Regions from separate parts of the Bacillus sp. AK128 genome, predicted to be linked through region 1. Evidence: a T-box and tRNA genes for the amino acid it is inferred to sense, from the RefSeq annotation. Region 1 holds a T-box; the other holds one or more tRNA genes.
The links. The T-box of region 1 lies ahead of metG (methionine--tRNA ligase). A T-box ahead of a tRNA ligase gene usually reads a tRNA of that ligase, here a tRNA-Met.
Positions count from the first base shown of each region.

Region 2: it encodes a tRNA-Met, which carries the amino acid that the T-box ahead of metG (methionine--tRNA ligase) is inferred to sense. The anticodon was not compared.

Region 1 is NZ_CP096379.1:3,150,177-3,156,702, forward strand. Features, by position in the region: gene recQ (DNA helicase RecQ) at 1-1,911, opposite strand, end outside; gene metG (methionine--tRNA ligase) at 2,105-3,733, opposite strand; T-box leader at 3,868-4,133, opposite strand; gene M1D60_RS15800 (hypothetical protein) at 4,266-4,676, shown strand; gene M1D60_RS15805 (hypothetical protein) at 4,855-5,118, shown strand; gene M1D60_RS15810 (MFS transporter) at 5,123-6,475, opposite strand; gene M1D60_RS15815 (ArsR/SmtB family transcription factor) at 6,486-6,526, opposite strand, start outside.
Region 2 is NZ_CP096379.1:4,634,975-4,641,500, reverse strand. Features, by position in the region: gene M1D60_RS23285 (putative polysaccharide biosynthesis protein) at 1-117, shown strand, start outside; gene yabN (bifunctional methyltransferase/pyrophosphohydrolase YabN) at 144-1,607, shown strand; gene M1D60_RS23275 (RNA-binding S4 domain-containing protein) at 1,819-2,094, shown strand; gene yabP (sporulation protein YabP) at 2,166-2,471, shown strand; gene yabQ (spore cortex biosynthesis protein YabQ) at 2,468-3,067, shown strand; gene M1D60_RS23260 (FtsB family cell division protein) at 3,084-3,467, shown strand; gene M1D60_RS23255 (S1 domain-containing RNA-binding protein) at 3,540-3,983, shown strand; tRNA gene M1D60_RS23250 (tRNA-Met) at 4,596-4,669, shown strand; gene spoIIE (stage II sporulation protein E) at 4,894-6,526, shown strand, end outside.

The sequences.
Region 1 (6,526 bases):
AATGATGTGATTTTGAATCGTAATCAAGGATCGTTCCCGCTGATTTGCTATATCCTCCATGCTCATTCCTTCTTTATATAAAACATAGGAAACTAAATGACTCGGTTCACCATCTTCTTTTCTATTAGATTTAGAGGTAACCTGCACCTGTTCATCTTTAGGATTATAATCTTGGATAATAGTCAAAAAGCGTTCGCCATATTTTTCCCGTTTCTGTTCACCAATCCCTTTAACCTCAATTAATTCATCCATGCTTAAAGGCATTCGATCACTAAGCTCCCTTAAGGTTTTATCAGAAAAGATGACAAAAGGTGGTACTTTTTCTTCAGTTGATATTTGTTTTCTTAACTTCCTCAACTGGTTGAACAGACCTTCGTTTGTTTCTATATGGGTATTTTGGTTTTGAATCCTTGTTGCCCTCTTGAAAACCTGTACTTCTCCCACTAGGACGGGAATAGATTCTTTATTTAGAGATACAACAGGATATTGACCTTCCGACAGTGAGAGAAATCCTTCTGCTATAAGATACTGAATCATTGCACTGATTTCTTTCTCTGGGTACTTTGAAAGAAGTCCATACGTAGAAAGCTTTTGAAAGCCAAGTTCTAGCACTCTCTTATTCTTTGATCCTTTTAATACTTGAGAAACAAGAGTGATGCCAAACCTCTCATTCATTCTTTTTATACATGAAAAAATAATTTGGGCATCCTTCGTTATATCTATTTTCTCGCGATGATCCTTACAGTTCGAACAGCTATCGCATGATTCATAGTCTTGATCATTACTAAAATATTGTAGTAGATGAACCTGAAGACATTGTTCGGTATGACAAAAATCAATCATCGTTTGCAGCTTTTTATACTCTTGTTGTTTTAAATCAGGACTAAGAAGTGTTTGTTCAATTAGGAACTTTTGAAGATGAGAGTCCTGTGGAGCATAGAGAACCACGCATTCACTTAACTCTCCATCCCTTCCTGCTCTTCCTGCTTCTTGGTAGTAGGATTCAATATTTCTAGGTACCTGATAATGGATAACAAATCTAACATTTGATTTATTGATTCCCATCCCAAATGCGTTGGTAGCTACCATTATGTCAGTTTGATCAAATAAAAACGCCTCTTGCGCCATTTTTCTTGCTTCTTCATTAAGACCAGCATGATATTTAGATACTAAATACCCTTGCTTAGCTAAAAATCCATGTACCTTATCAACGTCTTTACGTGTAGAAGCATATATAATTCCTGGCTTGCCATTATTTTTTGAAACATAGTTCTTAATAAACGCTAATTTATCGACGCCCTTTTCGACCGAAAGAATAAGATTATCCCGTTTAAATCCTGTTGCTGTCACATTCTCTTGATTGATAAAAAGAAGCTTACAAATGTCATCAACGACTTCATTTGTTGCAGTTGCCGTCAATGCTAGAATGATAGGATTCGAAGGAAGACTTTGGATTACTTGGGAAAGCGTACGATAGCTTGGACGGAAATCATGACCCCATTGGGATACACAGTGAGCTTCGTCAACCGCAATCATGTCAACATGGAGCTTTTCAAGCAAGGAGCAAAATTGAGGGGACTCAAAACGTTCGGGTGCCACATAAATTAATTGATATTCTCCATTTTGAGCAGCAGCTAATCGCTCATTCACCTCTTTTTGAGTCAAGGAGCTATTAATATAGGTCGCTGGAATATCAATCAGGTTTAAACTATCAACCTGATCCTTCATTAGAGAAATTAACGGTGAAATAACAATCGTAATACCTTTCATTAATAAAGCAGGAATTTGATAGCAAACAGACTTACCACCACCTGTGGGCATCAACACAAGTGAATTTCTGCCAGACAAAACCTTGTCTATGACCTCAGCCTGTCCACGCCGAAACGAGTCATATCCATAATACTTTTTCAATAAAACCTCTGCTTCCTTTAAAATACAGCATCCCTCCTAAACAAATGTACCCAACTATTATATCAAACACACACTACCTTTTAACATAAAACTTCACTAGGAATATAGAGGAATTTTATGAACGATTTGACCCTTTACTACATTAACGCAGTGGGGGCCTGACCCCCACTGCGTTAATGTGCTAAAGCCTATCTCATTTTAAACCAAGTTTCGCTCTCTCTGTTTGAATCACTTCAGGATCTATCTTTTCAAATAGAATGGACGTTTTATTAATTGATAAAGCTTCCACCTCTATATACTTCCAACTGATTCTCTTTATTTGAAGAAAGTCTCTTATCTGTTTTGTTGAAAATGGTAAAAACGGGGAAAGTAGGATTGATAGGTTGGCAATCAGTTGAACACATGTATATAAGGTGTTGTTACACTGTTCCAAGTCTTCATTGTAGTCAATCCAGGGTCTTTGAGTATCAAAGTATTTATTTCCTTCACGAATCAATTCAAATACACCTTCTAGCGCTGATCTTATTTCACCTTTTTCTATTTTACTGCCTGTAATATGATACAGCTCGGTTAGCCTACCCTTAATCGTTTGATCTATTTTCCCAGTTGGAATCTTTCTATCAAATGATTTTTCTATAAACTTTAATGTTCTATTTACTAAATTTCCGTAAGCCCCTAATAATTCCCCGTTATGAGAATGAACAAATTCTTGCCAAGAAAAATCAGCATCTCTCTTTTCTGGTGCATTGATTGTTACATAGTACCTGATTGAATCTGGATGGAAATCTTCTAATAGTTCTGGCACCCAAATTGCATAGTTTTTACTTGTAGAAAATTTCTTCCGTTCAATCGTAAGATATTCATTCGAAATAATATGACTGGGCAGCTTTAAGTCTCCTATACCTAGAAGAAGAGCTGGCCATATAATAGTATGAAATGGAATATTGTCCTTGCCATGTACATAATATGCTTTAGTGTTTTCTAACCAATATTTCTTCCAGTCCTTCCCCTCAAGCTCCGCCCACTGAATTGACGCGGATAAGTAACCTGAAACAGCTTCAATCCATACGTAAATCTTCTTATCTTCAAACCCTGCCACTGGGACAGGAACACCAATTGGTAAGTCTCGTGACACTGCACGGTCCTGTAATCCTTCCTCCAGATATCTCCTTGTTAAAGTAATTGCATTTCTTCTCCACCGCTCATCTTCTTCTCCCTCTTTCACATAGTCTTTTATTTTCTTTTGAAAGCTAGATAAAGAAAAGTAGAAATGCTCCGTTGCTTTTACAGTAGGTGGGGAACCACATAATTTACATGACCGTTCTTTCAATTCTAGAGGATCTAAAATAGAGGAACAGCTATCACACTGATCACCTCTTGCTTCGGCATTGCAGTGTGGACATAAACCTTCCACATAACGATCAGGCAGAAACTGCTCACAACCTTTACAGTATGATTGATCTACCGTTTGTTTATAGATGAACCCCTTCTCCAATAACTTACTAAAAATATTTTGTACCACCTTATGATGACTAACAGAGTCTGTCCTTGTAAATAAATCATAAGTGAATCCAAGCTTATGAAAACAATCTACAAACTCTTGATGATAGACATCTGTAATATACCGAGGATCTCTCCCCTCCTGTCTAGCTCTAATAGCAATGGGCGTACCATTACAATCACTTCCTGAAACATAAAGAACCTCTTCCCCCTTTAAACGAAAGTACCTAGCCAAAATATCTCCAGGTAGTAAACTCGAAATATGCCCCAAGTGAAGTGAACCATTTGCATAGGGCCAGGCCCCTCCTATAAACACCGCCATCTTAACCCCTCCATTTAACATTTTAATAAAATGCTTTATCCTATTAACGCAGTGGGGGCCTGTCCCCCACTACGTTAATGAGATAAAGTATTCAAAGGAATAAAAAAAACCTCGTCCTTTTACAAGTTCACTTGTAAAAGGACGAGGTTATCCCCGTGTTACCACCTTTTTTCACCAATGGTTTACACCTTTGGTCTCAACAGGTACGGAGCATCTCCAATGCAATGTGCTCGATACCGTGACATTTGTAACGGATGCCAATTCCCGTTGCAGCCTACCTCCTAAGGACTCGGTGCACAGCTCAGAGGCCATTTTCCAATAGTAGTTCCTGCTTCTTTTCACCAACCGAAGCTCTCTGGGGAGGAACATGGTATTGTACTTTTCTCTTCACAGCTTTTAACATATTCTGTCAGAATACAAAGTGAAAATCAAGTCTTTTTTGAATCAAATAAAAATTTCTGTTTTTTCCTAATAGATTCTCATCATTTTAGAAAAACTAATACTTAATTCACTTAAAGGAGGTATTTTACACTTGTATAGAATTATTTCTTTGGTATTTATTATACTCTTAATGGTCCCTGCTTCTTCTATTGCGGCCAAAACATGCACTCTTCCTTGTCATCACTATAATGATCATATAAATATCCAAATTAAGGAAATTAAAACTCCTCATTCCCCTAATAATAACTCACTTTGGATTCAAGTATTAAATAATGAACACGTCAAACAACAGGTATCGATTGATGGTTATTTTGAAAGCTCGATTCTTGACTTGAAACTTCCTTTGTTCACTTCTGTCATCATAAACGAATTACCTCAAGACAAAGATTTTATTTTCCAACAATATTATGAACCAGCAAGTACAAAGAAAATAGGGCTACTGTTAAACTGGAAAGAAAAAGGTCAACTTTATAGTGATATGATTTTAGTCGATTTTGAATAGCATTCAAATATTAAGAAAAGGGGGATAATCCCCCTTATTCTTATTTCCCAAGAAATTTGTCGAACTTAATGAACACCTAGGTAGATTCCTAGAATTCCAACTTCCTAATATTTTTTTCCTTATAAAGGTATTTCTCTTATTACTTCTGGCCATTCTTACATGTAAGGAGGTGGAAGACATGGGAGATTCACCATACAAAATAATTGATAAAACGGAAAACGAGAATGCCACCACTATCGTCTACCTGTGTGAAAATGATCCAGTTGAACACTCTCTGTTTCAGTGTTCTTTCATTAACAAAGAAGACTATTATGAAGTGAAAGAACATTTACACTTCTGTCTGAAAACAGAAGATTTTTTAGATATAAAGGGACTTTACTCCAACGACCTTGAACAATCAATTATTGCTAAACTAAACGAAAATGCCATTACCCTCAACTAGACTATTATACTTCAGCAGTCACAACAGTTTGTTCCTTTGAACTTACAGTTAAGACTCCCGCTTCATCATCAATGGCGTCTGGTATCTCTACTTCTAAATTCCTAATCCTTGGATGTAAATAACATCCTATACTTAGTGCTGCCCATAAAATACCCAATGTTAGAAAGAGTAATCCAATTCCTCGTCCTTCTCCTACACCAATAAAACCACCTATACTAGTTGCCAACAATCCACCCTCAACCATCAAAGGATTAAAGACTTTTTCAGTAACTGGACCTGCCGTAATATAAGCAATCGGTGATAAGGATAGAGCAATCATTCGTCTTAGTGCAAACACCCTTCCTTGTACATTTGGATGAACCTTCCTTTGCCATATCGTCTGACTAGCAGTATTTCCAAAAGGTAATAAGATCATCGTGATAAACATTCCCACCGTGATAACAGCAATAGATGGTACCAGTCCGGTTATACTCACACCTATTGCACTAAAAAAGCCAAACAATAAAAATTGCTTTATTTGATTTTTCATTCCTCCCCAAACACTTATTAGCACACTTCCTACTAACATTCCACAACCCGTAATAGAGATTACTACCCCTAATGCCTTTTCACTTCCTAGGGTTAATATTAGCGGTTGAAGTAGAACATTTAGGTACCCTAATAAAAAATTAGCGAAAGCGAAATAAAATAACATACCAATAAGCGCTGGTCTTTCTCTTATATAAGACCATCCCATTAGAGCTTCCTTAATAAATGGGGCTTTCTCTACTTTCACGTCTTTAGTAAGTTCAGGTAACTTAACAAAAATCAAAGTAGATACAGCTATTAAAAATGAAATAAAGTCAATTAATATAACACCATTTAACCCTATAAAGCCAAGTAAAAAACCCGCTGCCAATGGGGCAATGATCATAGAAATTGAATCTGCCATTTGAACCATGCCGTTTGCTCTTCCGAGGTTCTTTTTAGGGACGAGTAAAGCAATCGTTGACTGATAGGCAGGTAATTGAAAGGCACTACTGAAGGATGAAATCGCTGCTGCAATAAAAATATGCCATGCTTCCAGATTACCACTTGATAATAGGATAAAAATTACTAACGTACTTAGGCCCGCTAAACAATCGGCCGCAATCATCACATATTTTCGCTTCCATTTATCCACTATATAGCCAGCGAAAGGTGCTGCAATAATCCCTGGCAACACAGCTGACATGATGATGAGTGAAAACAATGTAACCGATCCAGTTGTTTGAAATACCCATACCCCTAATGAAAATGAGGTTAATCCTGAACCGACTACCGAAGCAAGCTGCCCAATCCAGATCACTAAAAAAGTATTAAAACTTTTCTTCATCATCGTCATCCTCCTACTCGGTCATCTTATAAAAAGATAAGAGTAAATTGTATT
Region 2 (6,526 bases), 1.5 Mb from region 1:
TCTTTAAGCTCCATTGTAGTTGGAGGTGCTGTGTTTATCCTTATTGTAGTCAAAGTACGGGTTTTTAATAAAGAAGACTTATCAGAATGGCCTGTTTTACAAAAATGGCTAAAATAAAGTAAGGAAGGGGAGGAGGAAATCAGATGTCTATTCCAACAATATATGTATTGGGTTTAGGGGCTGGTGAATTAGAACAACTCACGTTAAAGATGTATAAGAGGATTAAGGAATCTCCGCTTATATATGTAAGAACGAAGGAGCACCCTGTTGTTTTAGAGTTAGAAAAGGAAGGTATAAGCATTCAAAGCTTTGATGATATTTATGAAAAGCATGATCAATTTCATTATGTCTATGAGGAAATCGTAGAGACACTTTGTCAAAAGGCAATTACACAAGATGTGATTTATGCTGTACCAGGCCATCCACTTGTAGCAGAAAAAACAGTCGAACTTTTGTTGGAAAAGCGGAAAGATGGCTATAAGATTGTTATTGAAGGAGGAAGTAGTTTTCTAGATCCTCTGTTTACAGCTTTAGAAATCGATCCGATTCAAGGCTTCCAACTGGTGGATGGAACAGAATTTAATGCTAACCAATTAGAATTAAAGCAGCATATGGTTATATGTCAGGTTTATGATCATTTTGTCGCTTCAAATGTTAAGCTAGCTCTAATGGAGAGGTTACCTGATGAATACGAAGTATATATTGTCACGGCAGCAGGGACTTCTAATCAGATAGTTAAACAAGTCCCTTTGTACGAGCTGGATCATGGGATGAATATCAGTAACCTCACTACTGTTTACGTTCCACCGGTACTTGAGGACTCTCTATTGTATCAAGATTTCAACTCTTTACGATCTGTTATTGCGGCATTGAGAGGTCCAGGGGGATGTCCGTGGGATCAAGAGCAAACCCATCAAAGCCTAAAGCCATATTTAATTGAGGAAGCCTACGAGGTACTAGAAGCAATTGATGAGGAGGATGATGAACATCTTGTTGAGGAGCTAGGAGATGTTCTACTTCAGGTCATGCTTCATGCACAAATTGGTGAAGACGAAGGATGGTTTTCGATTAATGATGTGATTCGAGGAATTACTGAAAAGATGATAAGAAGGCATCCTCATGTTTTTGATGTGCAAACAGCGGAAAATGCAAAAGATGTCGTCGCATTGTGGGATGATATAAAAAGACAGGAAAAACCAACTCAAGATGCAAACTCCATATTAGCTGAAATCCCAAGTAGTCTACCAGGACTATTAATGGCAGATGCCATTCAAAAGAACGCGGCAAAGGTTGGTTTTGATTGGACCGAGGTTGGCCCGATTTGGGAAAAACTTTATGAAGAAATAGAAGAGTTTAAAGCTGAAATCACCGATGACTCACCAAAGGAAAAGGCCGCGAAGGAATTAGGGGATATTTTATTTGTTATCGTGAACCTGGCTAGATTTTATAAGATTGACCCTGAAATTGCCATCATGCAGACGAATACTAAGTTTAAAAATAGATTTCAATATATGGAGCAAAGAATACATGAACAGGAGCTTCAGTTCGAAAAGCTCACACTTGACGAGTTAGATCTTCTTTGGGAAGAAGCAAAGAAAAAAGAGTAAAGAGAAGGCTGTTATCGTATAGATTGTGTTTTTGTAAAAATCCCAGAAGCCAAATTTTCACCGTAGTTGTAAGGTGTTACTTTAGAAGAAAAGAGTCATCCTTTTCTATCTTTATACACAATTGGTACAAAAAACGAAGGGCACATCTAAACTAGAGGATCAAAAAGCAACAAAGTTTTAGAAAAGAACTAAAGAGAAAGAAGGGGAAACAGTGAGATTAGATAAATTTCTAAAGGTGTCAAGATTAATTAAAAGACGTACGTTAGCGAAAGAAGTCGCTGATCAAGGGAGAATTTCTATTAATGGCATAGAGGCAAAGGCTAGCTCCAATGTAAAGGTAGGCGATACCTTGACCGTTCGCTTTGGCCAAAAATTAGTAACCGTTCAGATCGATTCTATTCAAGAGACAACAAAAAAAGAGCTGGCAACACAGCTGTATACGGTAGTCAAAGAAGAAAAAATTGCAACAGACGATCTTCCTTATTAGAAGGCTTGTTCTAAATTAACAATCTCCTCATATAATGACTATAAAGTCAATGAATAGTGAGGGATGATTCCATGAGCCAATATTATGATATGGGAACGCAGAACAAAACAAATACTCCTGAACACGATGTAGTGATGAGAGGAAGACGCTTATTGGACATTACCGGGGTAAAGCAGGTAGAAAGCTTTGATAATGAAGAGTTTCTGCTAGAAACGGTAATGGGGATTCTAGCAATTCGTGGTCAGGGTCTTCAGATGAAGAACCTTGATGTTGACAAGGGGATTGTATCCATAAAGGGACGAATCTTTGATATTATCTATTTAGATGAGCAACACGCGGAGAAGGCTAAAGGACTCTTTAGCAAGTTATTCCGATGAGTTTAACGGTCCAATTCTATACGATGCTTGCCATGTTTGGCATGGGAAATTGGGTTGGAGCAGCATTAGACACGTATGGTCGCTTTCTTAAGCGGCCTGAACGTGCAAACTGGTTTGTATTTATTAATGATGTGGCCTTTTGGGTTGTTCAAGGGCTTGTTATTTTCTATACCTTATTAGTGGTGAATGAAGGGGAACTTCGATTTTATGTTTTTCTAGCTTTATTATGTGGATTTGCAGCCTATCAAAGCTTGTTCCAATCTTACTATAAAAGACTATTAGAACATTTAATTATGTTTGCCGTTCGAACATATAAATTTTTTGCAAGATTAATAACAGTCTTGCTCATTCAGCCAATTCGCTATATAATCCAGTTGCTAGTTATTTCTTTACTCGGATTATGGAAACTTGTACTCACCATCGGACTGTTCATTTTCAGGTTAATAATAACACCTTTTAAATGGATCGGAATCCTTTGTTGGAAGCTCACTCCTAAACGGGTTAAAATCTTTTTTTATAAAATAGCAGGAATTTTAGAAAAAACAAAGAATTTCAAAGTAATATGGCAAAAATGGTGGAATAAGTTTCGCAGTTAGGAGGATCAAAACGAGCATGGATTCATTTAAGAATGACAAAATTAAGCAAATCCAATCAGACTACTATAAAATTGTTGAGCAACGAGAAAAGCTCGTTTTACATCGTCGTCGAGGAATGGTTAGACGTTTAACTGCATTTAGTGTCATAGTAGGTATTTTAGGTTATATCATGATTTCAACATTTCTTTCACAAGTTGCAGCTTATGAAAATAAACTAGAAGAAAGAGATCAGCTTCAATCCGAGCTTAAAGGAATGGAAAAGCAGCAGACCATGCTGGAGGAAGAAATTGTTAAGTTAAACGATGACGAATATATAGCAAAAATCGCAAGACGTGATTATTTCCTGTCAGAGGATAATGAAATCATCTTCTCAATACCTAATGAAGAGTCGTCTAATTGACACTACAATTTCTGATTATGTATAATAAAAAAAATTTGATTTTCGACTAAACTAAGGAGGAGCAATTTTTTTATGTCAATCGAAGTAGGCAGCAAGTTACAGGGAAAGGTAACAGGAATTACGAAATTTGGAGCATTTATAGAGCTGCCTGGTGGCTCAACAGGGCTAGTTCATATCAGTGAAGTAGCTGATAACTATGTTAAGGACATTAATGAACACTTAAAGGTTGGAGATGAAGTAGAAGTTAAAGTCATTAATGTAGAAAAGGATGGGAAGATTGGCCTTTCTATTAAAAAAGCAAAGGAAAGACCACCTCAAGCAAACTCATCACGCCCATCTAGCTCACAGCGCCCTCGTAATTCAAACCGACAAAGTGGAGGTTATCGTGACCAACGCGAGCAAGAAACGTTCGAACAAAAGATGAATCGCTTTTTAAAGGATAGTGAGGATCGTTTGTCTACCCTTAAGCGTCATACTGAATCGAAACGTGGTGGACGTGGAGCAAAACGCGGATAACATGTTGCTGTCTATCAATATTATATAAAGAAGTTGTTCTAACTATGATAAGGGGGGCCATTCTGGCTCTCTTTTTATTTTGTGGTAGTAGTCAGAGATAGGATTAGTTGAAAACCTCATTACTGCTAAAGATATTATAAGTAAATAAGTAAAAGATTGAGCGTATATTGAAGTTACTGCAATAAGTTAATGAGTTTTAGCCCAGGTTTACTAAATTTGAGGCTAAAGTAGAAGTTCATTTATGCGTGAAACGTAGTTTATCAACGAAATGACTATCTTTATCAACGCAATTTTCAGTTTATCAACGATTTCTAAGGTTTATCACCGAACCCTTTCATTTTATCGACGAAAACCACTGTTTTATCAACGAAATTCCTTATTATTACAGTTGAAGCGGATGCCTTCCGCTTTCTGTATGTCTAGCTGCAGCACCTAGGCCCTCGAGGAACATTTACTTGTCGGGGCAAAACGGGGCACCTCCGCTTTTCCTTATACCAAATATATTCCGACATTATTTATCCATTGGGTTGTTTTCGTTGATTCTCGACAAATCTTTGTTGACAGATTAGGGGTTCGATTGTATTATAGCAATTGTGCTTACAATTTAATTACGGCGGTGTAGCTCAGCTGGCTAGAGCGTACGGTTCATACCCGTGAGGTCGTGGGTTCGACTCCCTCCGCCGCTATCCTAAAAAAACTGTATCTTTTAAAAAAGATACAGTTTTTTTGTTGTCTCTTTTTTTGTTCTTCCCAATTGAAATAGTGCTATTTTATGAAAAATACCCCAAATTCTGTTCTCTTTAAGTGAAAATAGTCGAACGATTCTTTGGGCTTGTCTTGTTCTTTTGACAAAATACTAAAAATTCGTTCGATATAATTACAATCAACTATATTCGCTGGGGGAGATATTATGCACGAAACAGGAAGGAATGTTACCGAGGTAGTCGCACAAGTAACAGTTGTCGATCGAGTGCAAAATTCTTTGTCACATGGAATAAACAGGCTACAAACCACAGTTGAAAGTATATTGTTTCAAAAAGGTTTACTGCTGATAATAATAGGCTTTCTACTTGGAAGAGCATTGATACTAGAGCAAATCATGCCGTTTACTGTTCCTTATTTTGCAGCTGTGTTTACCATGAAAAGGGACAAGTCGATACTTGCGATGATTTCTCTAATTGCGGGAGCTGCTACTATTGGATTTGAAAAAGGTGGGCTTGTCCTACTTACGATTCTACTATTTTTAACTGCCCGGTTAATTATTACTAGATTCAACTCATCGTTAGTCAAGGTTTTACCTTATCTTGTATTTGGATCGGTCATTGCTGGTAATCTTATTTTCACAGCCGTTACAACAGGAGATTTTTCACTCTATCATTTATCAATGGTAGCGGTGGAAGCGGGACTTAGCTTTATCCTCACGATGATTTTCTTACAAAGTGTCCCTTTGATTAGTATGAAAAGACGAAAACAAGCTCTTAAGACAGAAGAGATGATTTCGTTAGTTATATTATTAGCTTCGATCTTAACAGGTACGATAGGGTGGACCTTTTATGATTTATCGATAGAACATATTTTCTCAAGGTATTTAGTGTTAGTTTTTGCATTCTGTGCAGGCGCGACAGTCGGGTCTACTGTTGGGGTGGTAACTGGATTAATTCTGAGTCTTGCGAATGTAGCAAGCTTGTACCAAATGAGTTTACTTGCCTTTTCAGGACTACTCGGTGGTCTTTTAAAAGAAGGAAAAAAGTTTGGGGTTGGAGTTGGGCTATTAATTGGTACATTACTAATTGGTCTATATGGTGCTGATCAAGCCAATCTATTAAACACCGTTTTTGAATCCCTACTAGCTATTTCCTTATTTTTTGCAACGCCTCAATCTCTTATCTCCAAGATTGCAAGGTTTATACCAGGTACAGCAGAACATTCAGCAGAACAACAGCAATATGTAAGGAAAATCAGGGATGTGACAGCCAACCGTGTTGAGCAGTTTTCAAGTGTCTTCCAGGCGCTATCTAGCAGTTTTTCCCAATACGGTATCAATCAGGATGATAAGGATGACGAGCGGGAAATAGACTACTTTTTGAGTAACGTTACGGAAAAAACTTGTCAGACCTGCTTTAAAAAAGACTTTTGTTGGTCAAAAAACTTTAATACAACCTATGAGCATATGCATAAAATTATGCAAGAATCTGAAGATTTAACGCTTAATAGAAATATAAATTACCAAAGAGAATGGGATAAATACTGTGTAAAATCTACTAAAGTGATTGATGCGATTCAGCATGAGTTAACCTTTTACCAAGCGAATCGCAAGTTGAAAAAACAGGTGAAGGACAGTCGACGCTTAGTTGCTGATCAGTTGTTAGGAGTTTCCCAGGTAATGGGGGATTTTGCAAGGGAGATTCAACGTGAGCGAGAGAACCACACGATTCAAGAAGAGCAAATTCTAGATGCTTTAAGAGAGTTTGGGATTGAAATCGGCCATGCAGAAATTTATAGCCTTGAACAAGGGAATGTAGATATTGAAATGAGTATTCCTT